DNA from 2 places in the Paenibacillus sp. J22P218 genome. Region 1 is predicted to be linked to the other one. Evidence: riboswitches for the same ligand, from Rfam matches in the RefSeq annotation. Region 1 holds a riboswitch; the other holds the start of a gene.
The links. A riboswitch is a leader RNA that binds a small molecule or an ion and turns the genes downstream of it on or off. The one in region 1 is predicted to bind cyclic di-AMP.
Positions count from the first base shown of each region.

Region 2: linked by a shared signal. The riboswitch ahead of AC0YN0_RS01275 (hypothetical protein) and the one ahead of AC0YN0_RS29675 (ubiquitin-like domain-containing protein) in region 1 are both predicted to bind cyclic di-AMP.

Region 1 is NZ_JBWDNL010000010.1:6,328-13,830, forward strand. It holds gene AC0YN0_RS29640 (PSP1 domain-containing protein) at 1-634, shown strand, start outside; gene AC0YN0_RS29645 (initiation-control protein YabA) at 685-1,086, shown strand; gene AC0YN0_RS29650 (tRNA1(Val) (adenine(37)-N6)-methyltransferase) at 1,242-1,910, shown strand; gene rsmI (16S rRNA (cytidine(1402)-2'-O)-methyltransferase) at 1,907-2,791, shown strand; gene AC0YN0_RS29660 (AbrB/MazE/SpoVT family DNA-binding domain-containing protein) at 2,918-3,172, opposite strand; gene AC0YN0_RS29665 (HD domain-containing protein) at 3,447-4,754, shown strand; gene AC0YN0_RS29670 (TatD family hydrolase) at 4,762-5,535, shown strand; cyclic di-AMP (ydaO/yuaA leader) riboswitch at 5,720-5,905, shown strand; gene AC0YN0_RS29675 (ubiquitin-like domain-containing protein) at 6,160-7,308, shown strand.
Region 2 is NZ_JBWDNL010000001.1:269,762-277,264, forward strand. It holds gene AC0YN0_RS01265 (hypothetical protein) at 1-81, opposite strand, end outside; cyclic di-AMP (ydaO/yuaA leader) riboswitch at 87-257, opposite strand; gene AC0YN0_RS01270 (hypothetical protein) at 323-718, opposite strand; cyclic di-AMP (ydaO/yuaA leader) riboswitch at 724-883, opposite strand; cyclic di-AMP (ydaO/yuaA leader) riboswitch at 1,281-1,488, shown strand; cyclic di-AMP (ydaO/yuaA leader) riboswitch at 1,514-1,696, shown strand; gene AC0YN0_RS01275 (hypothetical protein) at 1,825-2,220, shown strand; gene kdpF (K(+)-transporting ATPase subunit F) at 2,363-2,440, shown strand; gene kdpA (potassium-transporting ATPase subunit KdpA) at 2,456-4,135, shown strand; gene kdpB (potassium-transporting ATPase subunit KdpB) at 4,154-6,187, shown strand; gene kdpC (potassium-transporting ATPase subunit KdpC) at 6,224-6,832, shown strand; gene AC0YN0_RS01300 (universal stress protein) at 6,859-7,503, shown strand, end outside.

The DNA.
Region 1 (7,503 bases):
CCTTCCTCTTAAGAAAGTGATACGCGTTGCTAACGATGTCGATGCCAAAGTCGTCGACGAGAACCGCGCAGCGGCTAAGAACGCATTCACTACGTGCCTGGACAAGATCAAAGGCCATCAGCTTAGAATGAAGCTGGTTGACGTAGAGTTTACTTTCGATCGCAACAAAATTATTTTTTACTTTACGGCAGAAGGCAGAGTGGACTTCCGTGAACTCGTCAAGGATCTCGCAAGCGTGTTTCGCACGCGAATCGAGCTTAGACAAATCGGTGTCCGCGACGAAGCGAAGATGCTTGGCGGCATCGGTCCGTGTGGACGAGTTCTATGCTGCTCCTCTTGGCTGGGCGACTTCGAGCCTGTATCCATCAAGATGGCCAAAGACCAGAACCTATCGCTCAATCCTACGAAAATATCCGGATTATGCGGTCGCCTCATGTGCTGCTTGAAATATGAGCATGACAATTACGAGAGTGTTCGTGAGGAACTGCCGGCGGTAGGGAAAATCGTCATTACCTCACTTGGTGAAGGAAAAGTAACAGGCATTAATGCGCAAGCGAAGAGTGTATTCGTAAGTTTGTTTGATACACCGGGCAAGCCGAAGGAACTGCCGTTTGACGATGTCGTTATTAAATAGAAGGCATAGGCTGCCAGAGATGCTTATGCTGGAAGCTCTGGGGTGGGAACTTGGAGAAGAAAGATATAATCGTACAGATCGATGAGTTGGATACAAGGTTCGCTAAGTTCCATGAAGAGCTGAATGATCTGAAGCAGGAGATGAAAGAGCTGCTGGAGGAGAACAAACGCTTAAGCATGGAGAACCACCAGCTCCGTAAAGTATTCAAGCGCGAAACTGCGCCAGCGCGAGAAGCGCTGCTGAAGCCTGTCGGCGCTGAACGTGAGCCTGTACTCTTCGAGTCGCAGACTGCCCATGAGGATGTTCTAATTGCGGCAGGCAACGCTGTAGGAGAAGGCCATGATAATTTAGCGCGGCTGTATCATGAGGGCTTCCATATTTGCAATGTGTATTACGGGCATTTGCGGACCGAGGGAGATTGCTTGTTTTGTCTATCCTTTCTAAATAAATAATGCAATCCGTATTGACAAGCCGTCCTTACCGCAAAGGGCGGCATTTTTATTACCACATCAGAATGTGTACTTTAAATTTTAAGGGTTAATAAAGGAGAGGCATTGACGTGTCTGAATCTGTAATCTTGGCGTCTAATGAACGTCTAGATGATTTAATGACGGAGAATGGGTTGAAAATTATACAGAGCAGGGAAGTGTTCAGCTTCTCGCTTGACGCAGTGCTACTGTCACGCTTCGCCAATATTCCGAAACGGGGCAAGATTGTTGACCTATGTACAGGCAATGGTGTAATTCCGATGCTACTAAGCACACGGACGAAAGCACAGATCGACGCAGTCGAAATTCAGCCGCGATTGGCTGATATGGCAAGGCGGAGTATCGAGATGAACGGACTGCAGGAGCAGATACGGGTCATCGAGCAGGATTTGCGGGTTTATGCGAAGGAAGCGGGTAACGGCGTCTATGATGCGGTTACGGTCAATCCGCCGTACATGCCTGTAACGGCAGGCGATCAGAACGAGAATGAGCATTATGCGATTGCTAGGCATGAAATTCATTGCACGTTGAACGATGTGATGCAGGCGAGCGCCAGACTAGTGCGCCCTGGGGGCAAGGTAGCGATGGTACATCGCCCTTCAAGGCTGCTTGATATCGTAGAGACGATGCGCAAGTGGAAGCTGGAGCCGAAACGGATACAATTCGTCCATCCTCACGCGAATGCGGAGGCGAATATGATATTAATAGAAGCCATGCGTGACGGGAAGCCTGATATTAAGCTTTTGCCGCCGATAATGGTGTATGAGAACGGGGTGCAAATCGTATGAACGTACAGAAGAGCTTTGAAAAGGACAGCGCCAAACAGCCTTATGGCAGCTTATATCTCGTAGGTACGCCAATCGGCAACTTGGAGGATATGACGTATCGTGCAATTCGGACGTTGAAGGAAGTACAGCTTATTGCAGCCGAGGATACGAGGCAGACGCGAAAGCTTCTCACGCATTTCGAAATCAGCACACGAACGGTAAGTTACCATGAGCATAACAAAAACGCGAGCGGACCGGAATTGATCCGGCTGCTGCAGGATGGACAGTCCATTGCACTGGTAAGCGATGCAGGGTTGCCAGCCATATCCGATCCAGGCGCCGATCTCGTACGCGATGCGATCGATAATGGTATAGCGGTAATTCCGATTCCTGGCGCTAATGCTGCGCTTTCGGCGCTTATTATGTCCGGGCTCCCGACGGACAGCTTCACGTTCGCCGGATTTCCCCCGCGTGACCGCAAATCGCTTACGAAGTGGCTGCAGGAGCGGGGCGGAAAGCGTGACACACTGCTGCTCTACGAATCACCGCATCGCGTTACGAAGACGCTGGACGTCATATTGGACAGTCTTGGCGATCGCCAGATTGCATTAGTTCGCGAATTGACGAAGCGTCATGAAGAAGCAGTGCGTGGAACGGTGAGCGAATGTATAGCTTGGTTCGCAGAACATCCGCCGCTCGGCGAATTCGTAATCGTTATTGCAGGATTAAGCGAATCTGAGGCGAGTGAACAAGAAGCAGAAGGTGCTTGGTGGTCCGAACTTGATATTGCTGCGCATGTTGCGCATTATGAGAGAGACATGGATCGCAAGGAAGCGATTAAGAGGGCGGCTGTCGATCGCGGCTTGCCGAAGCGGGATGTCTATAACGAGGTTAATCGCTAGAATCGGGACTGTGGATAAGTGGACAAAAAAAGACCTTCCTGGCCGGGTTCTAGCGCAGGAAGGCATCAAGGAGTATAAAAAGGTTAGAATTAACATGTGGATATAAATGATTATAACCTATTTTTTTTATTTTGTCACAGGAGAAGGCATTTCTGATAAACAAATATGGCAAACTATTTTTCCTTTGAAGTAAGAAACGTTCTCTGCATTACCACAGAAGATACATGCAGGCTCGTATTTCTTCAACATGATGCGCTCTCCGTCCACGTAAATCTCTAGCGCATCCTTCTCTCCGATTCCTAGCGTACGGCGCAATTCAATCGGAATAACAACTCGTCCCAATTCGTCCACTTTACGGACAATCCCTGTTGATTTCATCATGATCTATCAATCCCTCTCTTAGATAAATTGTTTCGCCATCGTTCGACATGTTTCTTAGGTTTATGTCTATAATAATACCAACGATTCCCAAAATAGTCAACCTAAAAATTTACTATAAATATCCGTATTTACGGGCATTTGACTACGAAATGGGGGCATACTACTCTGTAATAGAATACAACAGCTTCGACAATTTGGAAACTATTAAACGACACTATTCGACATTAATTCGACATAATGTGTCGAAACTATGAACGAAGGAGATGATCATAAAATGAGAGAGCCGCTTCAGGAAGAGAAGGTATTCAAGGATCCCGTACATCATTATATATACGTACAAGACCAAACGATTTGGGACCTTATTAACACCAAAGAATTTCAGCGTTTGCGCCGAATTCGGCAATTAGGGACGTCCTACTTAACATTCCATGGCGCAGAGCACAGCCGTTTCTCCCATTCGCTGGGCGTATATGAAATTACGAGAAAAATTATTTCGCAGTTCGAGCGCAATAGTTTCCATGACTGGCCGAAGGAAGAGCGGCTCGTATCATTATGCGCTGCGCTGCTCCATGATGTCGGTCACGGTCCGTTCTCCCATTCGCTTGAAGAGGTGTTCGATACCGATCATGAGGAGTGGACGTGCAAAATTATTTTGGAGGATACAGAAATCAATCGTGTATTGCGAGCCGTATCCGAAGATTTTCCGAGCCATGTCGCTGCCGTCATTCAGAAAAAATATCCAAAACCGATCGTTGTCAGCTTGATATCCAGCCAAATGGACGCGGATCGAATGGATTATTTGCTCCGAGATGCTTATTTTACGGGAGTAAATTACGGTAATTTTGATTTGGAGCGCATTTTGCGTGTGATGCGGCCTTACAAAGGGCAAATTGTGGTTAAGGAAAGCGGCATGCATGCGGTGGAGCATTATTTGATGTCGCGTTACCAGATGTATTGGCAGATTTACTTCCATCCGGTTACGAGGAGCTCGGAAATTATTTTGAGGCAAATTTTCCGCCGGGCGAAGGAGCTTTACGAGAAGGGTTATTCCTTCTTATGGATGCCAGAGTCGGTCAAGCGGCTGCTCGATAATACGATGGCCGTCAGCGATTATTTAAAGCTGGATGAAGCGCTTGCGCAGACGGCTTTCATGCAATGGGCCGAAGAGGATGATTCACTGCTGGCCGACCTATGCGACCGCTTCCTGAATCGTCGATTATACAAGTACATAACGATCGATGATCCTGAGCCTACTTTATTAGAAGAAATACGTTTGCTGTTCCTCTCGATCGGCATGAATCCGGAGTACCATATGGAGCTGGATTTCCCGTTCGATCTTCCGTATGACGTGTATCGTCCCGACAGACAAGAGGGAGAAAAGAAAGAAAAAGCGCCGATTTTGTTGTTGGATCATCAGGATGAAATAAGTGAAATATCGGCTAAATCCGACATAGTTAGATCGATCACCGGTTTACATCAGGGACAGTATCATTTGTATTTTCCAGAGGAGCCGCTCAGGATGAATATTTCGCAGATTAGTCCTCATTTGAAACAACTATTTCAGCTTAATGAAGGAGTATAACATCAACATGACATATTTATTTGATACGCATACCCATCTAGACTCACATAAGTTCGACGAGGACCGTAAAGAGGTAATTGAGCGAGCGAGAGAAGCGGGCGTTGATATGCTGCTCAATATCGGCTTCAACCGGGAGACGATCCCGACAACGATTGCGCTTGCTGAAGCTTATGACTTTATCTACGCAGCGGTTGGCTGGCACCCTGTCGACAGCATCGATATGACGCCAGACGACTTGGAATGGATTGAACGTCTATGCGAGCATCCGAAAGTTGTCGCAATCGGTGAGATAGGCCTTGATTACCATTGGGACACTTCACCTAAGGATGTGCAGCATCGTGTATTTCGGGAGCAGATTAGGCTGGCGCGAAAGGTGAAGAAGCCGATCGTCATCCACAATCGGGATGCGCATGAGGATATCGTTAAGATCTTGCGCGAGGAGAATGCGGCAGAGGTTGGAGGCGTCATGCACTGCTATTCCGGCAGCTGGGAGACGGCCAAAGCCTGCCTCGATATGAACTTCTATATCTCGTTCGGGGGACCGGTTACATTCCAAAATGCACGCGTGCCAAAAGAGGTGCTGAAGCAGGTTCCTTTGGACCGATTATTGATCGAAACGGACGCCCCTTATTTGACCCCTCACCCGTTCCGGGGGAAGCGAAATGAGTCCGCTTACGTCTCTCTTGTCGCCCAGTCTGCAGCCGAGCTATTGGGCAAATCCGTGGAAGAAATAGCCAAAATTACGACCGAAAACGGTAAAAAATGTTTTGGTATTGTTTAAAAACGGTAGGAAACGAGAGATTCAATGACCTTTTGGGCGATAAAACTGGATTTTGTTCAGGAAATCTTTAATCTTTTCCGACTTTAACCAGCTTTTTCGCTTAAATCGTCTTTTATCGCTTCTTTACAACAGACCGCCCGTGAAGGTATGATTCATTTCAGAGTTATTACTTTTTGTATTGGATTTCCAGTTTGCGCTTAATCTCCGAAAGGAGAACGGGGGACCCAAGTGCGGGTATTTGAAGGACCGTGCTTTGATCTTTTCAGGGGTGAATTTCGAAGCCATTGCCATGAGCATTGCGATTTCGAATAGGGCAGCTCTCTTGCCCGAATCCGTCAGCTAACCTCGTAAGCGTTCATAGAGAGCGATCAACCTCGTGCACCCATTTTTATGATATCTCGTGTAGACATCCGAGAAGCCACGATACAGATCCTCTGTCGACGGCTTCTTTTTATTTTCGAATAATCGGGAAATCGTCGTCATAGGGTTAGTCATGGAGGTGAGAGGATCGAGAAAAGAAGTAGAATTACTGGATTGCGTGCTCGCACGCCAATATACTATAGTCGCGTCAGTTGTAATCATGCGTAACACTTGGCGGCGGGGCTATGAAGGAGGACCGATGAAATGGGCACAATCCAGGTAAAGGACACCCATGGGAAACGATCATCCAGCATGTCTTTCGCAATGCGATGGAAGCATGAAAATTTGCGTTTGATACTACTCAGTGCTATTATCTCAATCGCTATGACTTTCATGTTACTGGTGTTGTTGTACGGAACGGCTGTCAAAAGCGTCTCCGTAGTAGTGAATGGACAAGAAACCGTTGTAGAAACAAAGCAATGGGTCCTGCAACGCCTACTGGATGAACAAGCTATTACGATTGGCGAGCATGACGAGGTTTCGGTGCCTCTGAATGCAGCCATTAAAGACGGCGATCGCGTTGAAATTAATCACGCGGTGGCGGTCAATGTAACGGCGGATGGCAAGACATCAACGGTGTACACGACAGAAGGAACTGTGCAGGCGGCGATCGAGCAATTAAATATTTCTGTTCGTAATCATGATAAAGTAGTACCGTCGCTTAACTCATCTGTCGAAGAGGATATGTCGGTAACCGTTGTACGCGTCGATACGAAAGTATCGGAAAGCGAGCGGGCGATGCCATTCTCTATCGTGAAGAAAGAAGATCCGACGCTGGAGGTCGGCAAGGAGAAGCTGATCCAGACCGGTAAGCAAGGCCTTATCGTTGAGCATATTCAGAAGCAGTACGAGGATGGCGTGCTTGTTTCTAAGCAAATGGTCAGCAAAGTAATCGAGACCGCTGCTGTCGATCAAGTCGTGGCAGTCGGTACGAAGAAGCCTGAGCCGAAAGTAACCGTGCTCTCTAATAGTAGTCCTACCGTGGAGACGTTGACGAAAAACGGTGTAACGCTTAAGGCGAAGAGCATCTTGAAGAACGTCACGTTAACTGCGTATTCCGCAGGCGTGGAATCGACGGGCAAGGACGAAAGCCACCCTCAATACGGCATTACGGCGTCCGGAACGAAAGTGACGGAAGGCAGAACGATCGCGGTTGATCCGAAGGTAATCCCGATCGGCTGGTGGGTCTTCATCGAAGGCATCGGATTCCGCCGGGCAGAGGATACGGGAAGCGCAATAAAGGGCAATAAGATCGACGTGTATTTCGGTAGTCAGAAGACTGCGGAGAAGTTCGGACGCAAGAAGGGTTACACCGTGTACGTTATTGGACCGAACAAACCGTCATCCACTTAGTGCTTTATCGGCAGCTAACTGTTTATCATCATCTTATCGTAATGTACAATTAAATATGCCATCATAAGAAGAGGCTAAGCCTCTTCTTTTTGTAGTTTTATTGACGCAATTCAGGCAGCAATTGTTGCAGCTATTTAAAATATAGGAAAGTATAAAATTCACACTTATACTAGGCCTATATTTCACCGCGAAACG
Region 2 (7,503 bases), on a different contig from region 1:
CTCGATGCGTGTGATGGTGAGACTGTCACTAAGATCTTGATCGGACAGAAAAGAAAGATGACAATCGGATTTCGTCAACATAAATAAACCTCTCCTTATTTCGCTTACGAGGTTAGCTGTCGGATTCGGACAGAGAGACGCCCTACCAAGGTTACAAATCCTTGGATTCACCCCTTGCGAGCGGATCGATTGATCCAAGTAGTGGCTCGCGTTGGTTCCCCCGCTTTTTCAAACGAAAAATTCAGCGTTAGTATGCCGTATATTATAAATCTATCCGCGCCGTTTGTAAATGATTTTCGCTAAATATTCTGACAACTTACTCTTAAAACAGTGAGATATAGGAAACGGAGCACTTCAGTAAATCTCCACTCATGGCGGGATTTCTCGTACTCTTGTCGTTCCGAACGTGAAGAAGCGCGTCGTTGAACAAACCGTGAATGCGATTGTCAACGGGGATTTCCTTAGCATGTATCTCACCTATATAACGATGCAGCATGCTGCCCCATCTGACCCAGTCTGCCGGTTTATCTGCTTCATTCACGAACAACTCACCCCAGCCTAATCCGTTAGTCGTTGCTAAATGGAGACAGACGCGATAACCTGTGCGATAACCATCGTAATCAGGAATGACGAACATCTCGATTCTTCGAATGCTTAGCGCCGGGCAGTCGTTGGTGCAAGAAGGTAATGGCTCGTCGATTTGTGCTTGTATGAACATATGAAATTCTCTCCTCTATTCGCTTACGAGGTTAGCTGACGGATTCGGACTAGAGAGCTGCCCTACCGAGGCAATGCCTCGGATTCACCCCATTCGAACAATCGAACGATTGCTCTTGTTGGTTCCCCCGCTTTATCCTATGGACAAATTCAGCGATAATGATATGCCTTTTTCGGCTCGACGTCTATCCTAAACCGATTCGAAGCATTTGTAAAAGGTTCATTTTGTTGCACAAGACGCTCTAAGAGCAAATTAGAGGAGCGACGTTCATTTTATCCATGAAAAGAGGCTTTTTCGATGGAATACTCGTTTTTACTTCTGTTATTTATGATTTGAAAAAAAGCATGCTTGCGCGTGTTGGATACGAAATTCAGACATATATGTAATTTCAGAAAACGAGAGATAATTGGCGAAAAAGTGAGTAATATCGAGATATTACTTTTTGAAAACGTTAACGATCACTCTATAAGCTCCTATATTATCCAATATGGTCGCTGGGCCTGCTTTACATAAAATTTGGCTGGGAGTAAGATTCGATACAGGATTCGCAATTGAAGTTGCGATGGACTGATCGCTGAGTTTCCGCGAGGCAAGCGGAAAGCGGGGGAACCAAATGTGAAGCGGTGCGTCTGTACGATGTGAGAGTCGGAAAGGCGGCACGGCAGGGGTGAATCTTCGAAGAGGCAGCACCATGGATGCCGCTTCGAAGTAGGGCGACTCTCACCGCCCGAATCCGACAGCTAACCTCGTAAGCGTGGTTTGGAGAGAGGAATGATACAACGATTCGTTTTAATTGCTATTTTATCGCTGAGTTCCGCAGCAGTCTGCGGGAACGGGGGAACCAAAGAGCGATGCGCCGCGATGGAGTCGGCCGCATAGGTGCTCATGGGGTGAATCGCAAGGCGTAACCACCTTGCGTAGGGCGACTCTCACGCCCGAATCCGACAGCTAACCTCGTAAGCGTAATCGAGAGAGGCAACCATCGCAGTGCCGATTCGGCATGGCTTCCTTAGCCATGCCTCCGAAGAAGCCCGCGGGGAAAGGTCCTCTTTTCCCGCAGGCTTCTTTTTTGTTGCCTTTTTTCAGAAATTCGGAGGAGATTGCCGTTGGGCGAGGAGCATATTATCGTTGCCGGGCTTAATGAAGCTGGCAAAGCATTCATAAAAACATTGGTATTTCGCGGACTGCCGTTCATCGTCCTGACGAACAGCAAGCTAGAGGAAAGACAACTTCGTAAGCATGGACTTAATAACGTTTTATACGTGAATACTAATGACAGGAATAGTTGGATGATACCGGAAAAGGTCATTGGCGATGTCTTCATCTTTGAGAGCAGCTTAGCTCTTAGCTGCAGGTTCATACAATGCTGCAGGGATTGGACGTCTGGATCGATCTACGTCATTACGACGCATTGGAATCCAAGAGTCATATATAAAGGGCTTGGCGCAGATCACATCGTACATTCGCAAACCGGCGAAATTGGGTTTCTATTGAAAAAATAACTTTTTGTAAATGTCTATAGCAGGAGGGAACTGCCTTGATGGATCTGTACATGATTGGTACTTTAATCGTTTGCTTCGGATTGTTTTATGGTTTTCTTGCTTGGTGCGACAGAGCTGTCAAGCAAACGGGGGGCGATGGCGAATGATTATCGTAGCAGCGCTTGCGGTGCTCGTATTCGGTTACCTCTTATATGCTTTAATTCACCCGGAAAAATTTTAACCAGGAGGAACAACGATGGATATTTTGCAGCTATTAATTGTCATTGCCGTTCTTCTGCTGCTTGTGAAGCCGCTCGGAACGTATGTGTATCACGTATTCTCGAACGAGTCCAACCGGCTCGATAACGTATATGGAGGATCGGAACGGTTCATTTACAGGTTGATTGGACTTAAGAATCGAGCGGGCATGAGCTGGAAAACGTATGCGCTCTGTTTCATCGCCACGAACATCATTTTGGTAGCTTTCAGCTATCTGATTCTACGGCTGCAGCATGCGCTGCCGCTTAATCCAAACGGCATGGCGAGCATGGAGCCTACGCTTACGTTTAATACGATTATCAGTTTCATGACCAATACGAACCTGCAGCATTACAGCGGCGAGAGCGCTTTGTCTTATTTCTCGCAAATGGCGGTCATCATGATGATGATGTTCACATCCGCTGCAACTGGGTTTTCAGTCGCAATCGCGTTCGTAAGGGGCATTACGAGCAAAGGAAAAACGATCGGCAACTTTTTCGAAGATTTTGTTAAAGCCCATACGAGAATTTTTCTTCCGTTGGCCTTTATCGTTACGCTCGTTCTCGTTGCGCTGCAAGTACCGCAGACACTCGATCCGACGATCGCGATCAAGACGTTCGAGGGCGCGGTGCAACAAATTGCCATTGGACCGGTCGCTTCGCTGGAATCGATCAAGCATCTCGGTACGAACGGCGGCGGCTTCTTCGGCGTCAACTCGGCTCATCCGTTCGAGAATCCGAATCCGTTAACGAATGTCATCGAAATTTTGTGCATGTGGGTTCTTCCAGCAGCACTGCCTTACACGTTCGGTTTATTCGCCAAAAATAAAAAGCAGGGCTGGATCATTTTTTCGGCCATGATGACCTTGTTCCTCGTATTCCTTAGCGTTGCTTATGGCGCCGAGAAGATGGGCAACCCGGCAATGGCCGCGCTTGGCATCGACGCCTCGCAGGGGAGCATGGAGGGCAAAGAGGTTCGATTCGGCATCGCGCAATCCGCTCTCTTCACGACGGTGACGGCGGCTGCGACGACAGGAACGGTCAACAATATGCACGATACGCTTACGCCGCTTGGCGGACTGGTGCCGCTGGCCGAAATGATGCTTAACGTCGTATTCGGGGGCAAGGGCGTAGGGCTAATTAATATGCTTATGTACGCGATCTTGGCCGTGTTTATATGCGGGCTTATGGTTGGACGGACGCCGGAGTTTCTCGGGCGGAAGATCGAGCCTCGCGAAATGAAGCTGATCGCCATCGCGATTCTCGCGCATCCGTTCATTATCCTTGTACCGACCGCTCTCGCGTTCATGACCGATCTTGGTTACGCAGCCGTTACCAACCCGGGCTTCCACGGCATAAGCCAGGTGCTCTACGAGTATACGTCCTCGGCTGCCAATAATGGCTCCGGCTTCGAAGGACTTGGCGATAATACGCCTTTCTGGAATATTAGCACCGGACTTGTCATGCTCTTCGGACGCTACATCTCGATGATCGCGATGCTCGCCGTAGCGGGATCGCTTGCACGCAAGCAGCCGGTTCCGGAGACCATCGGCACGTTTCGCACGGATAATAAGCTGTTCCTTGGACTGTTGATCGGTACGGTGTTGCTGATTGGCGCTTTAACATTTTTGCCGGTTATCGTTCTCGGACCGATAGCCGAACATTTGACACTCCGCTAACGGATGAGGTGAACGAAGATGAGTAGAAACGAAACCAATAAATTGCTATCCTCAGGCGCGGTCAAACGTGCGGTAATGGACAGCTTCATAAAATTGAATCCCATTGTTATGATGAAAAATCCGGTCATGTTCGTTGTAGAGGTCGGTACGGTTATCGTCCTATTGATGGCCCTATTCCCCGGATATTTCGATGCCAAGCAAAACGTTGGCTTTAATCTGACCGTGTTCGTCATTCTGTTCGTTACGCTGCTGTTCGCGAACTTTGCGGAGGCAATCGCAGAGGGCAGAGGCAAAGCGCAGGCCGATTCGCTCAAACGGTCGAAGCAGGACATGACCGCCAATAAGCTGGTTGGCAGTACGATTACGGTTGTATCTTCGCCGGAGCTGCGCAAAGGCGATATCGTCGTCGTCTCTCAAGGCGAGATGATTCCCGGAGACGGCGAAGTCATCGAAGGTCTGGCATCGGTAGACGAATCAGCTATCACGGGTGAATCGGCGCCCGTTATTAAAGAGGCGGGCGGAGACTTCAGCTCGGTAACCGGCGGCACGAAGGTCGTCAGCGACTCGATTAAGGTCCGAATTACAAGCGATCCGGGACAATCGTTCATCGATCGGATGATCGCGCTCGTGGAGGGTGCCAAGCGGCAAAAAACGCCGAATGAGATCGCGCTGAATACGCTGCTGACGAGCTTGACGATCATATTTTTAATCGTCGTTGTCACGTTGAAGCCAATTGCGGAATACGTAGGCGTCGACTTGGAAATTCCGGTGCTGATTGCTTTGTTAGTATGTTTGATTCCAACGACGATCGGCGGTTTGTTGTCGGCGATCGGCATTGCCGGCATGGACCGCGTTACGCAATACAACGTGCTTGCCATGTCGGGTAAAGCGGTCGAGGCCGCAGGAGACATCAATACAATGATTTTGGATAAGACGGGAACGATTACGTTCGGCAATCGGATGGCAAGCGAGCTTATTGCGGCAGGCGGCGTCAATCAGCAGGCTTTAGCGGAGTGGGCTGCGATCAGCTCCATCAAGGACGAGACGCCGGAAGGCAGATCCGTGCTGGAATGGATGAAGAAGCAAGGACTTAGCTACGATGCTTCCATTGCTGAGGGCGGAGAATTCGTGCCTTTCAAAGCGGAAACGCGCATGAGCGGGATGGACTTGCCGGACGGTAGGCGAGTTCGCAAAGGGGCCGTCGATTCGGTCAAGAAATGGGTAATCGAGCAGGGCGGACAGATACCGTCCGACACGGACCAAATCGCGAATACGATTGCGACGCTTGGCGGTACACCGCTTGCGGTAGCCGTTGACAAGCAATTGTTCGGCGTCATCTATTTGAAGGATACCGTCAAGCCGGGGATGAAGGAACGGTTCGATCAGCTGCGCGAGATGGGGATCAAAACCATTATGTGTACGGGCGACAATCCGCTTACGGCAGCAACGATCGCTAGAGAAGCCGGCGTTGACGACTTCATTGCCGAGAGCAAGCCGGAAGACAAGATTGCGGTCATACGCCGTGAGCAGGCGGAGGGCAAGATGGTCGCGATGACGGGCGACGGAACGAATGACGCGCCAGCTCTGGCGCAAGCCGACGTCGGCCTAGCGATGAACAGCGGTACGACTGCGGCCAAGGAAGCGGCCAATATGGTCGATCTGGATTCCGATCCATCCAAAATCATTGAAGTAGTCGCAATTGGCAAGCAGCTTCTAATGACGAGAGGGGCGCTTACGACATTCAGCATCGCGAATGACATTGCTAAGTATTTCGCAATCATTCCCGCTATGTTCATGCTCGCTATCCCTCAGATGAGCGTGCTTAATATTATGAATCTCGGCTCCCCGATGTCTGCTATACTGTCGGCGTTGATTTTCAATGCGATTATTATACCGCTGCTGATACCGCTCGCCATGAAAGGCGTTGCCTATAAAGCAATGAGCGCCTCGAGATTGCTGAGCCGCAACGTGTTGGTCTATGGACTCGGAGGCGTTATCGTTCCGTTCGTAGGGATTAAGCTGATCGACCTGATCGTGCATTTGTGGGTTTAACCTTATATCGAATATAGATGAAAGAAGGCTTGCCTAATGGCGACAGAGGAGAAACAAAACTCGAAAAGCGGTTTGACAATCATAACAGTAGCATTGCGCAGCAGCGTCGTGTTCATGATCCTATGCGGTATTTTATATCCGCTCGCAAGCACGGGAGCAGCGCAGCTGCTCTTCCCCGCACAAGCGGATGGGAGTTTAATTAAGAATAGCAGCGGCCAAGTGGTGGGATCGGAGCTGATCGGACAGAGCTTCGCTGATCCGAGCTACTTCCAAGGGCGAGTGTCGAGTATCGATTATAACGCAGCCGGCTCAGGCTCGAACAACTATGCGCCTTCCAATCCTGCATTGATTGAACGGACGCAAGCTTCGATTGACGCCTGGATAGCGAATAATCCAGATGTACCGATCGAGCAGCTTCCAATCGCGCTGATCACGAATTCGGGCTCGGGGCTCGACCCGCATATTACGCCGCAATCGGCGACGGTTCAAATTCCGAGAATCAGCAAGCTGTCAGGAGTGTCGGTGTCCGAGCTAGAGAAGCTTATAGCCGATCATACGGAAGGCAGGGATTTGGGCGTATTTGGCGAAGAACGTGTCAACGTGCTTAAGCTTAATTTGGCGCTCTCTGAACTTGTGGGCAAGTAGGATCACCCTGGAGGTGAGTGGCAACTATGCCGTATCAAAGAAAAACGCCCGAGGAGCTGTTGCTGACCATCTCCAAGCTGCATCGCGGCCGGCTTAAAATATTGATCGGCGCCGTAAGCGGATCGGGAAAGACGTATCATTTGTTGCAGGAAGGCTTGCAGTTGAAAAAGGACGGTATTGACGTCGTCATTGGCTTGTTATCGACACCGCTCCGACCGGAAACGGCAGAGCTTGCGGATGGACTCGAGTGCGTGGCTAGCCTGTTGCAGGGGGGCGTTGATCTTGATGCGCTGGTAGAGCGCAATCCCGAGGTTGTCCTCGTAGACGGGCTTGCCCATATAAACCGGCCAGGCTCGCGATTCTACGATCGGCTCGGAGAGGTTAAGTTTTTATTGGATAGAGGCATAAGCGTCATTACGACCATCAATGTGTACGAGCTCGACGGAATCGACGAAACGGTGCTGAAATGGATGGATATCCAAGCAACGCATACCGTACCCGCAGATACGCTCGAACTGGCAGACGAGGTTAGACTCATCGACGTTTCGCCTGAAACGATGCTCGGACGGCTCGAAGCGGGGCTGCTCGGTGATGCCGCTCATCCGGCTATGGCGCAGCGAGGCAATCTGGCGATACTGCGGGAGCTGTCACTGCGCCTCGTGGCTGAAGGT